Regions from separate parts of the Streptosporangium sp. NPDC001559 genome, predicted to be linked through region 2. Evidence: riboswitches for the same ligand, from Rfam matches in the RefSeq annotation. Region 2 holds a riboswitch; each other region holds the start of a gene.
The links. A riboswitch is a leader RNA that binds a small molecule or an ion and turns the genes downstream of it on or off. The one in region 2 is predicted to bind S-adenosylmethionine.
Positions count from the first base shown of each region.

Region 1 (4,007 bases), on a different contig from region 2:
CTGACCTCCTCGCCCGGGAGGACGTGGCTTGTCCCGAAGGTTAACCAAACGATAACCGGCGACCATAGGATGTCGAGCGACCGTGACCGTTGATGGGAACCCGTGATGGCGCTGGACGAGACGACCGAGGAACTTGCCCGTGCGGCCGCCGGAGGCGACCACCGGGCACTGGGCGAACTGCTGAAGCGGATCGAACCCGAGGTGCTACGGCACTGCGGGCGGATCCTCCCCTACCGGCAGGACGCCGAGGAGGCCTGTCAGGACACCCTGCTCGCCGTGGCCCGCAACATCGCCAGGTTCGAGGGGCGGGCGCGGTTCAGCACGTGGCTGCACATCGTGACCGCCAACTGCGCGCGCACCACCTACCGCTCGCTCAAGCGGCGTTCCGCCGAGCAGAGCTCGGAGGAGCTGCCGCTGCACAACAAGCCCGACGTCGCCAGGGTGAGTGTGATCGCGGGCTCCCGCCTCGACCTGCTCGACGCGATGGAGGCCCTTGAGGCGGACAAGCCCGACCTGGCCCAGGCGCTGGTGCTGCGCGACATCTGCCAGCTCGACTACAACGAGGTCGCCGAGCAGCTCGGCATCCCCCTCGGCACCGCCAAGTCGCGCATCCACCAGGCCCGCAAGTACGTCCAGGGGGCGCTCGGCGACGCCTACGGCTTCTGAGGTTTGTCCGGTTAATGACACACTTCATCTCGTTTGGTGAGACAACTGGTCAGGAGGGGTACAAGGCGAGGTAGAGTGCTTGAGACCTGCATGTCAGGCCCACAACTGAACATTGCTCATCCAGAGGGGTGGAGGGACCGGCCCTGCGAAGCCCCGGCAACCCTCCCGGTTCAAGACTCGCGATCTGGCGAGGGGTCGACCGGGACAGGTGCCAATTCCGGTCTGTGACCAGGGTGGTCGCAGACGAAGATGAGGGAAAGGCCTCGCTTCATGGCGCTCGCGAACACCGCAACCACCACCGCTCTCGACTTCGGTCCCGCCGTCGCTCTCTCCTGTCGTGAGTGTGGTGCCCGCTACGACCTCGGTCCCAGCTTCGCCTGTATCGAGTGTTTCGGGCCCCTTGAGATCGCCTACGACTTCGGGAACGTCACCCGGGAGCAGATCTCGCAGGGGCCGGCCAACATCTGGCGCTACCGCTCCCTCCTGCCCGTCCCGGCGGACGTCGCCTCCAAGCCCAACACCGAGCCCGGCTGGACCAGGCTCGTCAAGGCCGGCAACCTGGCGCGTGAGCTGGGCCTGCGCTCGTTGCACGTGAAGGACGACTCGGGCAACCCCACGCACTCCTTCAAGGACCGCGTGGTCGCCATCGCCGTCGAGGCGGCCAGGAACTTCGGCTTCCACACCCTGTCCTGCTCCTCGACCGGCAACCTGGCGGGCGCGGTGACCTCCGCCGCCGCCCGGACCGGGCTCGACGCCTGCGTGTTCATCCCCGCCGACCTCGAACAGGGCAAGGTCGTCATGGCCTCCGTGTACGGCGGCAAGCTGATCGGCATCGACGGCACCTACGACGACGTCAACCGCTTCTGCTCCGAGCTCATCGGTGACGAGCTCGGCGACAAGTGGGGCTTCGTCAACGTCAACCTCAGGCCCTACTACGCCGAGGGCTCCAAGACCCTGGCCTACGAGATCGTCGAGCAGCTCGGCTGGCGGATCCCCGACCAGATCGTCATCCCGGTCGCCTCCGGCTCCCAGCTCACGAAGATCGACAAGGCGTTCAAGGAGCTGATCGCCCTCGGCCTCGTCGAGGACACGCCGTACAAGATCTTCGGTGCCCAGGCCGAGGGGTGCTCCCCGGTCTCCGCGGCCTACAAGGCGGGCCACGACGTGATCCGCCCCGTCAAGCCCGACACGATCGCCAAGTCGCTGGCCATCGGCAACCCGGCTGACGGCCCCTACGTGCTCGACATCGCCAGGCGCACCGGTGGCGGGGTCGAGGACGTCACCGACCCCGAGATCGTGGACGCCATCCGCCTGCTCGCCAGGACGGAGGGCATCTTCGCCGAGACGGCGGGCGGCGTCACCGTCGGGGTGCTGCGCAAGCTGGTCGAGTCGGGCCGGATCGACCCCGACGCCGAGACCGTGGTCCTCAACACGGGTGACGGCCTGAAGACCCTTGACGCGGTCGCTGACCAGGCGCGTCCCACCGCTGTCATCCGGCCCTCGCTCGACGCGTTCCGCGCTGTCGTCGCCTAGAACTCTGAAAGGTACTGAATTATGAGTGTTTCTGTACGGATTCCGACGATTCTCCGTACGTACACCGGCGGCGCAGCCGAGGTGAACGGCGAGGGTGAGACCCTGCGTGAGGTTCTGCAGAAGCTCGACGCCGACTTCCCCGGGATCGGTGCCCGTATTCTCGATGAAACGGGCAAGATTCGCCGTTTTGTGAACGTCTATGTCGGCGATGAGGATGTCCGTTTCGCCGACAACCTCGACACGGTGACGCCGTCCGGCGTTCAGGTCTCCATCATTCCGGCGGTCGCCGGAGGCTGACCCGGCGAAGGCCGCGCGGGGTCCTGAACGGGCCCTGGGCGGCCTCCCGGCGCCCGATGTCGTCCACTGCCATGGAACGGCGTCCCCAGAACACCCTCACGACACCCGCACCGGCCTGGCCGCGTGCGGGTGTCGTCTTTTGTGATGCAAGCTCACATTTTTGCGCGAAGACATAATGTAATATTTAACTAACTAGTAGTGATAGCAAAACTATGTTGGCGTGTTGAATGCGTCCGTAAAGCGGTAGTTTGCTGGTTGACTCTGTTGCCCCACGGGCTCTCACAGGTATGGTCGAGGACGATCGACGTAGGCGATGTCTCCGCCTCGGAGATTGAGGACCTCGCGAGAGGAATGGGCGGCGTCCTCAAGCCCAGTAAGAGGAGTCGGAAGTGGCGCAAGGCACCGTCAAATGGTTCAACGCGGACAAGGGCTACGGCTTCATCGCGGTAGACGGTGGTAAGGATGTTTTCGTCCATTACTCCGCGATCATGATGGATGGCTACCGTGCGCTCGAACAGGGCCAGAGGGTCGAGTTCGAGATCACGCAGGGACAGAAGGGACCTCAGGCGGAATCGGTCCGGACGGTCTGATCTCGTCCTCCGTCAGCTCGTCGGGAACCCGCTGGCGCATCCCGCGGCAGCGCAGTTCGCGCGGATCGCCCTCGGCATGTCGGCCCGGCTCGTCGCTCCCATCGGCGGGCCGGGCCTTCGCCTAAGCTGACACTCAGGTCAAAGGTCCTTGGCTTGCACTCGTCGGGGGAGAGTGCTAAACAGTGGTTAGCACTCCTCATTGGAGAGTGCCAAACCTGGATCGAGACGATGGGGCCCGCCGAACGGAGTCGCGGGCCCGTACGCCGTCGCGGGCGTCGCCTCGGTCTGGTGCAAGCCACCCTGTGTTTGGGAGGTCTAGCCGTATGGCAGCCAAGATGATCTCGTTTGACGAGGACGCCAGGCGCGGTCTCGAGCGTGGCATGAACCAGCTCGCGGACGCTGTCAAGGTGACCCTCGGCCCCAAGGGCCGCAACGTCGTGCTGGAGAAGAAGTGGGGCGCCCCCACGATCACCAACGACGGTGTCTCCATCGCCAAGGAGATCGAGCTTGAGGACCCGTGGGAGAAGATCGGGGCCGAGCTCGTAAAGGAAGTCGCCAAGAAGACCGACGATGTCGCGGGTGACGGCACCACCACGGCCACCGTGCTCGCTCAGGCGCTGGTCCGCGAGGGCCTGCGCAACGTAGCCGCCGGCGCCAACCCCATGTCCCTGAAGAAGGGCATCGAGGCCGCCGTCGAGCGCGTCTCCGAGGAGCTCTCCAAGCTGGCCAAGGACGTGGAGACGAAGGCGCAGATCGCCTCCACGGCCTCCATCTCCGCGGGCGACCCGCAGATCGGCGAGATGATCGCCGAGGCGATGGACAAGGTCGGCAAGGAAGGCGTCATCACCGTCGAGGAGAGCAACACCTTCGGCCTCGAGCTTGAGCTCACCGAGGGCATGCGCTTCGACAAGGGTTACATCT
Region 1 is NZ_JBIAVG010000003.1:25,321-29,327, forward strand. Features, by position in the region: gene ACFYY8_RS07145 (RNA polymerase sigma factor) at 106-666, shown strand; SAM riboswitch class I at 780-922, shown strand; gene thrC (threonine synthase) at 937-2,199, shown strand; gene ACFYY8_RS07155 (MoaD/ThiS family protein) at 2,221-2,496, shown strand; gene ACFYY8_RS07160 (cold-shock protein) at 2,886-3,086, shown strand; gene groL (chaperonin GroEL) at 3,410-4,007, shown strand, end outside.
Region 1: linked by a shared signal. The riboswitch ahead of thrC (threonine synthase) and the one ahead of ACFYY8_RS28680 (aminotransferase class V-fold PLP-dependent enzyme) in region 2 are both predicted to bind S-adenosylmethionine.

Region 2 (4,007 bases):
TCTCTCAACACCTGCACGTTGTTGTACGAGGCGGACCGGAGCTTCAGCCGCCAGGGGGTCTTCTCGCCACGAGAGACCAGATAGTAGCCGTTGATGCCGAGTGGATTCTCCGTCCAGGCGTAGACATGACCCTCGGGGACCTTCAGCACCTTGGGCAGACGCTGGTTGATCGGCCCCCTCGGCAGGGACCGCAGCCGCTCCACACAGGCGTCGGCCAGGTCGAGGGAGACGCGGACCTGTTCGAGCAGCACCTCGAAGCGGGCGTTGCAGTCTCCCGAGGAACGGGTCACCACCTTGACCGGCAGTTCGCCGTAGGCGAGGTAGGGGTCGTCCCTGCGCAGGTCGAGGCCGACGCCGGAGGCACGGGCGATGGGGCCGCTCACGCCGTACTGCATGATCGTCTCGCGGTCGAGCACCCCGACGCCGACCGTGCGGGCCAGGAAGATCTCATTTCCGCTGATCAGGGCCTCGATGTCGGGCAGGCGGCGCCGTACGTCGGCGACGGCCAGGGCCACCCGGTCGAGCCAGCCGTACGGCAGGTCCTCCTTGAGGCCGCCGACCCGGTTGAACATGTAGTGCATCCGGCCGCCGGAGATCTCCTCCATCACGGCCTGGAGGGTCTCGCGCTCGCGGAAGGCGTAGAAGACGGGGGTGATCGCACCCAGTTCGAGGGGGTAGGAGCCGAGGAACATCAGGTGGCTGAGCACCCGGTTCAGCTCGGCCATCAGGGTGCGCGCCCACACGGCCCTGACGGGCACCTCCATGCCGAGCATCCGCTCGACCGCGAGCACGACGCCCAGCTCGTTGGCGAACGCCGACAGCCAGTCGTGCCGGTTGGCCAGCACGATGATCTGCCGGTAGTCCCTGACCTCGAACAGTTTCTCCGCGCCCCGGTGCATGTAGCCGACGATGGGCTCGGCGGCGCTGATCCGTTCGCCGTCCAGTGTCAGGCGCAGCCGTAGCACGCCGTGGGTCGAGGGGTGCTGCGGGCCGATGTTCAGGACCATGTCCTCGGTGGCCAGCTCCTTGCCGGCCGCCGCCGCTCCCGCGACGGCGTCGGCTCCGGCCCCGATCCCCACGTTCACTTCCCGGGGCTCAGTCATAGGCCCCATGCTGTCACGTCAGCGGCGCGTGACGAGATCCCGCAGGGCCTCGACGAGACGGTCGACGTGCTCGGTGGTGCTGCCGACGCCGATGGAGGCGCGCACCGCGGAGGCGGTGACGTCGTCGCAGCCGCCGTCCTTGGCGCCGAGCAGGTGCCTGACGAAGGGGTGGGCGCAGAACTTGCCGTCCCGCACGCCGATGCCGTACTCGCCGGACAGCGTCTCGGCCACCTCACGGGCGGTGAAGCCGTCCACGACGAAGGAGACGATGCCGACGCGGGCGTGGTCGGGGCCCCACAGGGACAGCTCGTGCACACCCTCGACGCCGGCCAGGCCGGCCCGCAGGCGGGCCAGCAGACGCTCCTCCTCGCGCACCAGCACGTCCCAGCCGGTCGCGCTCAGCGCGTCGCAGGCGGCGGCCAGCGCGATGGCGCCCAGCACGTTCGGTGTGCCCGCCTCGTGGCGCGCCTCGGGGTCGTCGTGCCAGTCGGTCGCCTCGTCCTCGACGGCCTTGACGGCCCCGCCACCCCGGAGGTACGGCTCGGCGACGGAGAGCCAGTCGGAGCGGCCGATCAGCGCGCCGGTGCCGAACGGGGCGTAGAGCTTGTGACCGGAGAAGACCACGTAGTCCAGGTCGAGCGCGGTCAGGTTGAGGCGGCGGTGCGGGACGAGCTGGGCGGCGTCGACCAGGACGCGGGCGCCGTGGCGGTGGGCGATGTGGGCCAGGGCGGCGATCGGCCACAGCTCGCCGGTCACGTTGGAGGCGGCGGTGACGACCAGCAGCTTGGGGCCGTCGATCGCGGCCAGCGCGTCGTCGGCGGCGCGGACGGCCTCACCGGGGAAGGCCGGGGCGGGCAGCCGTACGACGTCGGCCCAGGGCAGGAGCGAGGCGTGGTGCTCGGTCTCGAAGACCACCACGGTGGTCCCGGTGGGCAGGCTGCGGGCCAGCAGGTTGGTGGCGTCGGTGGTGTTCCTCGTGAAGATCACCGCGTCGTCGGGACGGGCCCCGACGAAGGCCCGCACGGTGTGCCTGGCCTGCTCGTAGCGGGCGGTGGTCAGCTGGGAGGCGTATCCGGCGCCGCGGTGGACGCTGGAGTAGGCCGGGAGCGCGGCGGCGACGGCGGCGCTCACCGGCTCAAGACAGGGGGCGCTGGCGGCGTAGTCGAGGTTGGCGTACGGCACCAGCCTGCCGCCCTTGACGGGCACCTCAAGGTCGGCGCCGAGGACCGCGGGGATCGGCCGGTCGTCGTGGACGCGGGTCGCCGGGACGGTCACGGTCTCGGCGGCGGCGGCGGTGAAGATCGTCAGTGTGGACACGCCAAAGCTCCTTGGAGGTCATCGGACCCCAAGCCATGGCCTTGGTGCTGGAGCCCGCGCTTGCCCGGCACACCTCGTGCCGGACCAGGTCCTCACCCGGGGCACCCCGCCGCGGACGCGAGGGTTGCCGGCCAGCTAGCCGGGGCTTGTCGCTGGCACTCATGACCTACGAACCGGACTATACCCACACAGAGGCGGTGCTTGGCAAGTCTGCGGGAAGGGGTCCGGAGGGCTGGAGTTTCGGCGGTGATCCTGAGGAACTTCCGGTTCTGCCCGATCGTCTGGAGCTGTGACCGTGAACGCCCGTCAGGTCACGCGCCGCGCGCGGGCGGCGCCCCCCCCCACTGAAACTGGAGGACCCGATGGACTGGGTGGCCGACCCGGCGAGCTGGATAGGTCTGCTCACGCTGATCGCTCTGGAGATCGTGCTGGGCATCGACAACATCATCTTCATCTCGATCCTGGCGGGGAAACTCCCGCCGGAACAGCGTGACAACGCCCGCAGGCTGGGTCTGCTCGCCGCCCTGGTCAGCCGCCTGGCGCTGCTGCTCGCCCTGTCCTGGGTGGTACGGCTCACCGCCCCGCTCTTTGAGATCTTCGGGCACGAGATATCGGGACGCGACCTGATCCTGATCCTCGGCGGGCTGTTCCTGCTGGTCAAGAGCGTTCACGAGATCCACGGCCACACCGAGAACGGTGAGGACCACTCCGGCGGCCGGAAGGCGGCGGCCTCCTTCGGCATGGTGATCCTGCAGATCATGGTGCTGGACATCGTCTTCTCCCTCGACTCGGTGATCACCGCGGTCGGCATGGTCGACGAGCTGGCCATCATGGTCATCGCGGTCATCGTCGCGGTCGTGGTGATGCTCTTCGCCTCGGGGCCGATCAGCCGTTTCGTGGACAAGCATCCGACGATCAAGATGCTGGCGCTGTCGTTCCTGGTGCTGATCGGCGTCGTGCTGCTCGCGGAGGGCTTCGGACAGCACATCTCCAAGGGCTACATCTACTTCGCGATGGCGTTCTCGCTGGTGGTCGAGCTGCTCAACATCCGGGCCCGCCGCCGTTCGCGGGCCGTCGAGAAGACCCCGGAGCCCTAGCATGGGTTTGTGCGTTTTGATCCATGGAGTCCGGAATTCGTCGCCTATCCCTATGACGCCTACGCCGAGCTGAGACAGCGGCCGGTCACCTTCTTCGAGCCGACGGGCCAGTGGCTGGTCGCCCGGCACGCCGACGTCAACGCGTTGCTGCGCGACCGAAGGCTCGGCCGGTCCTACCTGCACGTGGCCACGCACGCCGAGTTCGGCAGACCGGAGGAGCCGCCCTTCCTCGACCCGTTCTGGCGGGTGGTCAGGGCCGGGATGCTCGACGTCGAGCCGCCCGTCCACACCCGCCTGCGCCGCCTGGTCTCCCGGGCGTTCACGCCGCGGATGGTCGAGGCGTTGCGGCCCAAGGTCGCCTCGATCGCCACCGGGCTGGTCGAGGACTTCGTGGCACGCGGCGGCGGCGACCTCATCGCGGAGGTCGCCGAACCGCTCCCGGTGACCGTGATCGCCGAGATGCTCGGCGTCCCCGAGGCGGACCGGCACC
Region 2 is NZ_JBIAVG010000014.1:103,135-107,141, reverse strand. Features, by position in the region: gene ACFYY8_RS28685 (NADH-quinone oxidoreductase subunit D) at 1-1,103, opposite strand, end outside; gene ACFYY8_RS28680 (aminotransferase class V-fold PLP-dependent enzyme) at 1,122-2,420, opposite strand; SAM riboswitch class IV at 2,472-2,587, opposite strand; gene ACFYY8_RS28675 (TerC family protein) at 2,783-3,517, shown strand; gene ACFYY8_RS28670 (cytochrome P450) at 3,527-4,007, shown strand, end outside.

Region 3 (4,007 bases), on a different contig from region 2:
GACGGCCTTCTCCCCCCGTGGCCATCCGGTACCCGTTTCGTCGTGCTCGTCCAGCCCCCTGCCGTCGCGCGGCTGCAGGAACGGCAGTTTGTCCCTGGCCACGTCACTCACCTTCGTCCTGGCCACGTCGGTGGCCTTGGAAACCTGGGCGCCGACCAGCCCCGCGGCCTCCTGGACGGCGGGGTTGTCCGAGACCCGGCGCGCCATCCGCTTGAGCTGCTCGTAGCGCTCCCGGCCTGCGCGGCTCCCAAGGATGTAGCCGACCGCGAGGCCTACACCGAACATCAGTCGGTAACGCATCTCCACCTCCACAAGCGTCCTGGGCGGGACCCTACCCGCGGACCGTGAGTTGTCTCGGCTCTACCCCGGAGCATCGATGCGACACACACTCCCGGAGTGCGCTAATCTATTCCTGCGCCGCAAGGAGCGGGGGAAAACCCCAGGTCCGAACAGCGCGAAGCACGATCCCGTGTAGCTCAATCGGCAGAGCAGCCGGCTGTTAACCGGCAGGTTATAGGTTCGAGTCCTATCGCGGGAGCCATCAGGAAGGCCCCGGGAGCACAGCTCCCGGGGCCTTCGCCGTTTCGTGTCCTATTTCGCGGACAAATCCCGGTGAATCACAGAAAATAGGGGGCGCATCGCCTCGTGTCCTTCCGCTCGCGCTCGGTGACCGGGTCGTGGGCGCCGTACCGTGGTGACTTCGCCGCGGGATCCCGGAGACCGCTGTGGGATCGCCGCCGGGCCGGAGGCATCACGCGGGACATCACGCCGAGGGAACCGTGCCGCCCGGAACGGCATGCCGTACCCGTTAGACGTATACAGGTGGTTTTTCTGTGCCGACTTGGCCGAAACCCCGGCGCCAGACGCCGGCGAGGGAACAGGGAGCACGCGGGCAGGGTTACGCGGGAGCCCACCGGGACGACGGGAGGGCGGCGTGGCAGGTGCCCTCCCATCCGGTGGCCCCGCCGGTGGACGTGACGGCCGCCGAGGAGTTCCTGACGCTGTTCCACGAGGAGAACCCGGAGGCGGGCCCCGTGAAGCCCAGGCTGCGCGAGGTGCGCGCCGAGATCACCGCGACGGGGACCTACACCCACACGCCGAAGGAACTCGTCTTCGGCGCCAGGGTGGCCTGGCGCAACAGCGACAGGTGCATCGGGCGGTTGTACTGGAAGTCGCTGCGGGTGCGCGACCGGCGCCGGGTGAACACGGCCGAGGGGGTCGCCGTCGAGTGCGTCGACCACCTCCGTGAGGCCGTCTCCGACGGCCGGATCCGGCCGATGATCACGATCTTCGCCCAGGACCGCCCAGGGGCGCCGGGGCCGAGGATCTGGAACGAGCAGCTCATCCGTTACGCGGGGTACGCGATGGACGACGGTTCGGTCGTCGGAGACCCGCGCAACGCCGGGTTCACCACGATGGCCCGCAAGCTTGGCTGGCCGGGCGGCCGGGGCACGCCCTTCGACGTGCTTCCCCTGGCGGTCTCGATGGGCGACGGGCCGCCGCTGCTGTCCACGATCCCCGGGGACGCGGTGCTCGAGGTGCCGCTGTCCCACCCGGCCTATCCGTGGTTCGAGCGGCTGGGGCTGCGCTGGCACGCCGTACCGGTGATATCGAACATGTGCCTGGAGATCGGCGGGGTCTGCTACCGGGCCGCGCCGTTCAACGGCTGGTACATGGGTACCGAGATCGGGGCGCGCAACCTCGCGGACCCCGACCGCTACAACCTGGTGCCCCTGGTCGCCGCGCGGCTCGGCCTGGACACCCGTAACGAGCGTTCGCTGTGGCGCGACCACGCGCTGGTCGAGCTGAACGTGGCGGTCCTGTACTCCTTCGACAGGGCGGGGGTCACCATAACCGACCACCACGCCGAGTCCAGGCGCTTCCTGACGCACGTGGCACGGGAGGAGAGCGCGGGCAGGACCTGCCCGGCCGACTGGAGCTGGATCGTCCCGCCCATCTCGGGGGCCGCGACCCCGGTCTTCCACCGGTACTACGACCAGGAGCGGCTCTCGCCGAACTTCGTCACCCACCCCGACTCCAAGGAGCGGTCGGCGGGCCGGTGGAGCCCGGGGCGGTGACGCCCTTCTCAGCGGTTCCCGGGGCCCTCGGGGTTTCCGGCGACCAGGGAGAGCCAGTGCGGAGGTGAGGCGAAGGGGACCGTCCTGGCGGTGACGGCCTCCATCAGCGCGGCGGCCGAGGCGCGGGCGCCCTCCACGATCTCCCTGGGGTAGGCGTAGCGGACCTGGTGCTCCTCGAACTCGTCCTCGTCGTCCAGGAGCACCCGGCCGTCCTTGCGCATGCGGATCACGTCGAGGTCGAGGTCGACCATGGTCACCTCGTCGCCGTCCCAGCGCGGCACGGTCGAGACGTCACAGTAGATCTCGGCCTTGTACGGCGCCGCGTTGAAGGTGGCCGTCCACCAGGCGTCACGGGGGAAGAGGATCACGAACGGCTCGTCCCAGACGACGGGCGGCTCCTGCCCCCGCCTGCCGCTGCTGCCGGGCGGGCAGCCGACCCACACGCCGTGTTCGTCCTCGCCGAGGAGCAGGGCCGGGTGGTTCCAGTGCAGCGAGCCGTCGTACTTGCGGTAGACCACGCGCACGATCTCATGAGACATCCCCCGACTTTAAGGGTTGACAGAGATCTATGTATTTCCTACCGTATAACTAGGTTAAGAGTGTCAGTGCAAAGCCCCGGCTTGCTGACCGGCAACCCTCGCACCGCGGCGGGGTGCCCCCGGGGAAGACCGGGTGGCACGGTCGGCGTGCCGCAAGCGCGGACCCGCACGGGTCACCGAGGGACGCCCTGGGAGTGTCACATGTCCGAGATCACACTCAACTACGCGAGCCCCGTGGACCTGGACGCCCACGGCCGCTACCGGCCCGGTGGCAGGCCCGGCCCCCGCTACCCCTTCCAGGGACGGATCACCGACGACGGCACCGGGGAGTTCCCCGCCGAGGCCGGGCGCTACCACCTCTACGTCGCGGCGGTCTGTCCCTACGCGCAGCGTACGGCGATCGTGCGCTCCCTCAAAGGGCTGCAGGACGTCGTCTCGCTGTCCTACGTGGACGACGAGCGGGACGGCAGGGGGTGGGCGTTCCGCGAGCGGCGCGGCGCCGACCCGGTCAACGGCTTCGCGACCCTCAGGCAGGCCTACGAGGCGACCGAACCCGGATTCGACGGACACGTCTCCGTGCCGGTGCTGTGGGACCGGCACGGAGGGCGCATCGTCAGCAACAACTTCCCGGACATCACCATCGACCTGGGCACGCGCTTCGGCGGCGACCCCGAGGCCGACCTCTACCCCGAGGAGCTGCGACCCGAGATCGACGCGCTCAACGCGCGCGTCTACGAGTACGCCAACACCGCCGCGGGCCGGGTCTCCGCCGCCACGACCGAAGCGGAGTACCACCGGGCGAGGAAGGCCGTGATCGGCTTCCTCGACGAACTCGACGCCAGGCTGGCCGGTCGCAGGTTCCTGTTCGGCTCCGCGATCACCGAGTCCGACGTACGGCTCTGGCCCACCCTGGTCAGGTTCGACGTGAGCGACAACCCGTCGGCCAGGATCAGCGAGCGCCCGTTGACCGCCTTCCCCAACCTGTGGGACTACGCCAGGGACCTCTACCAGCACCCCGCCTTCCGCGAGAACACCGACCTCACCGTGCTCGCCTCCCCCGCGAGGGAGACCGACCCGTGGCGGGTGCCGGTCGAGCCCGCCACCCCCGACTGGGACCTGCCCCATCGAAGAGCAGCGCTGTGACGGGCCGTACGAGAGGGGAGTGGTCGGCGTGAGCGCCTCCATCGCGATCATCGGCGCCGGGCCGACCGGCACCTGCCTGGTCGAGCGGATCTGCGCCAACGCCGCCGAACTGCTCAGCTGGCCGTCGCTCGACGTCCACGTGATCGACCCCTACCCGCCGGGCGGCGGCAGGGTCTGGCGCGAGCGGCAGCCCGACCTGCTCTGGATGAACTCCGCCGCCGCCGACGTGACGCTCTTCACCGACGAG
Region 3 is NZ_JBIAVG010000009.1:337,541-341,547, forward strand. Features, by position in the region: gene ACFYY8_RS22005 (YtxH domain-containing protein) at 1-300, opposite strand, end outside; tRNA gene ACFYY8_RS22010 (tRNA-Asn) at 466-541, shown strand; gene ACFYY8_RS22015 (nitric oxide synthase oxygenase) at 834-2,078, shown strand; gene ACFYY8_RS22020 (DUF402 domain-containing protein) at 2,087-2,617, opposite strand; SAM riboswitch class IV at 2,670-2,782, shown strand; gene ACFYY8_RS22025 (glutathione S-transferase C-terminal domain-containing protein) at 2,819-3,760, shown strand; gene ACFYY8_RS22030 (FAD/NAD(P)-binding protein) at 3,789-4,007, shown strand, end outside.
Region 3: linked by a shared signal. The riboswitch ahead of ACFYY8_RS22025 (glutathione S-transferase C-terminal domain-containing protein) and the one ahead of ACFYY8_RS28680 (aminotransferase class V-fold PLP-dependent enzyme) in region 2 are both predicted to bind S-adenosylmethionine.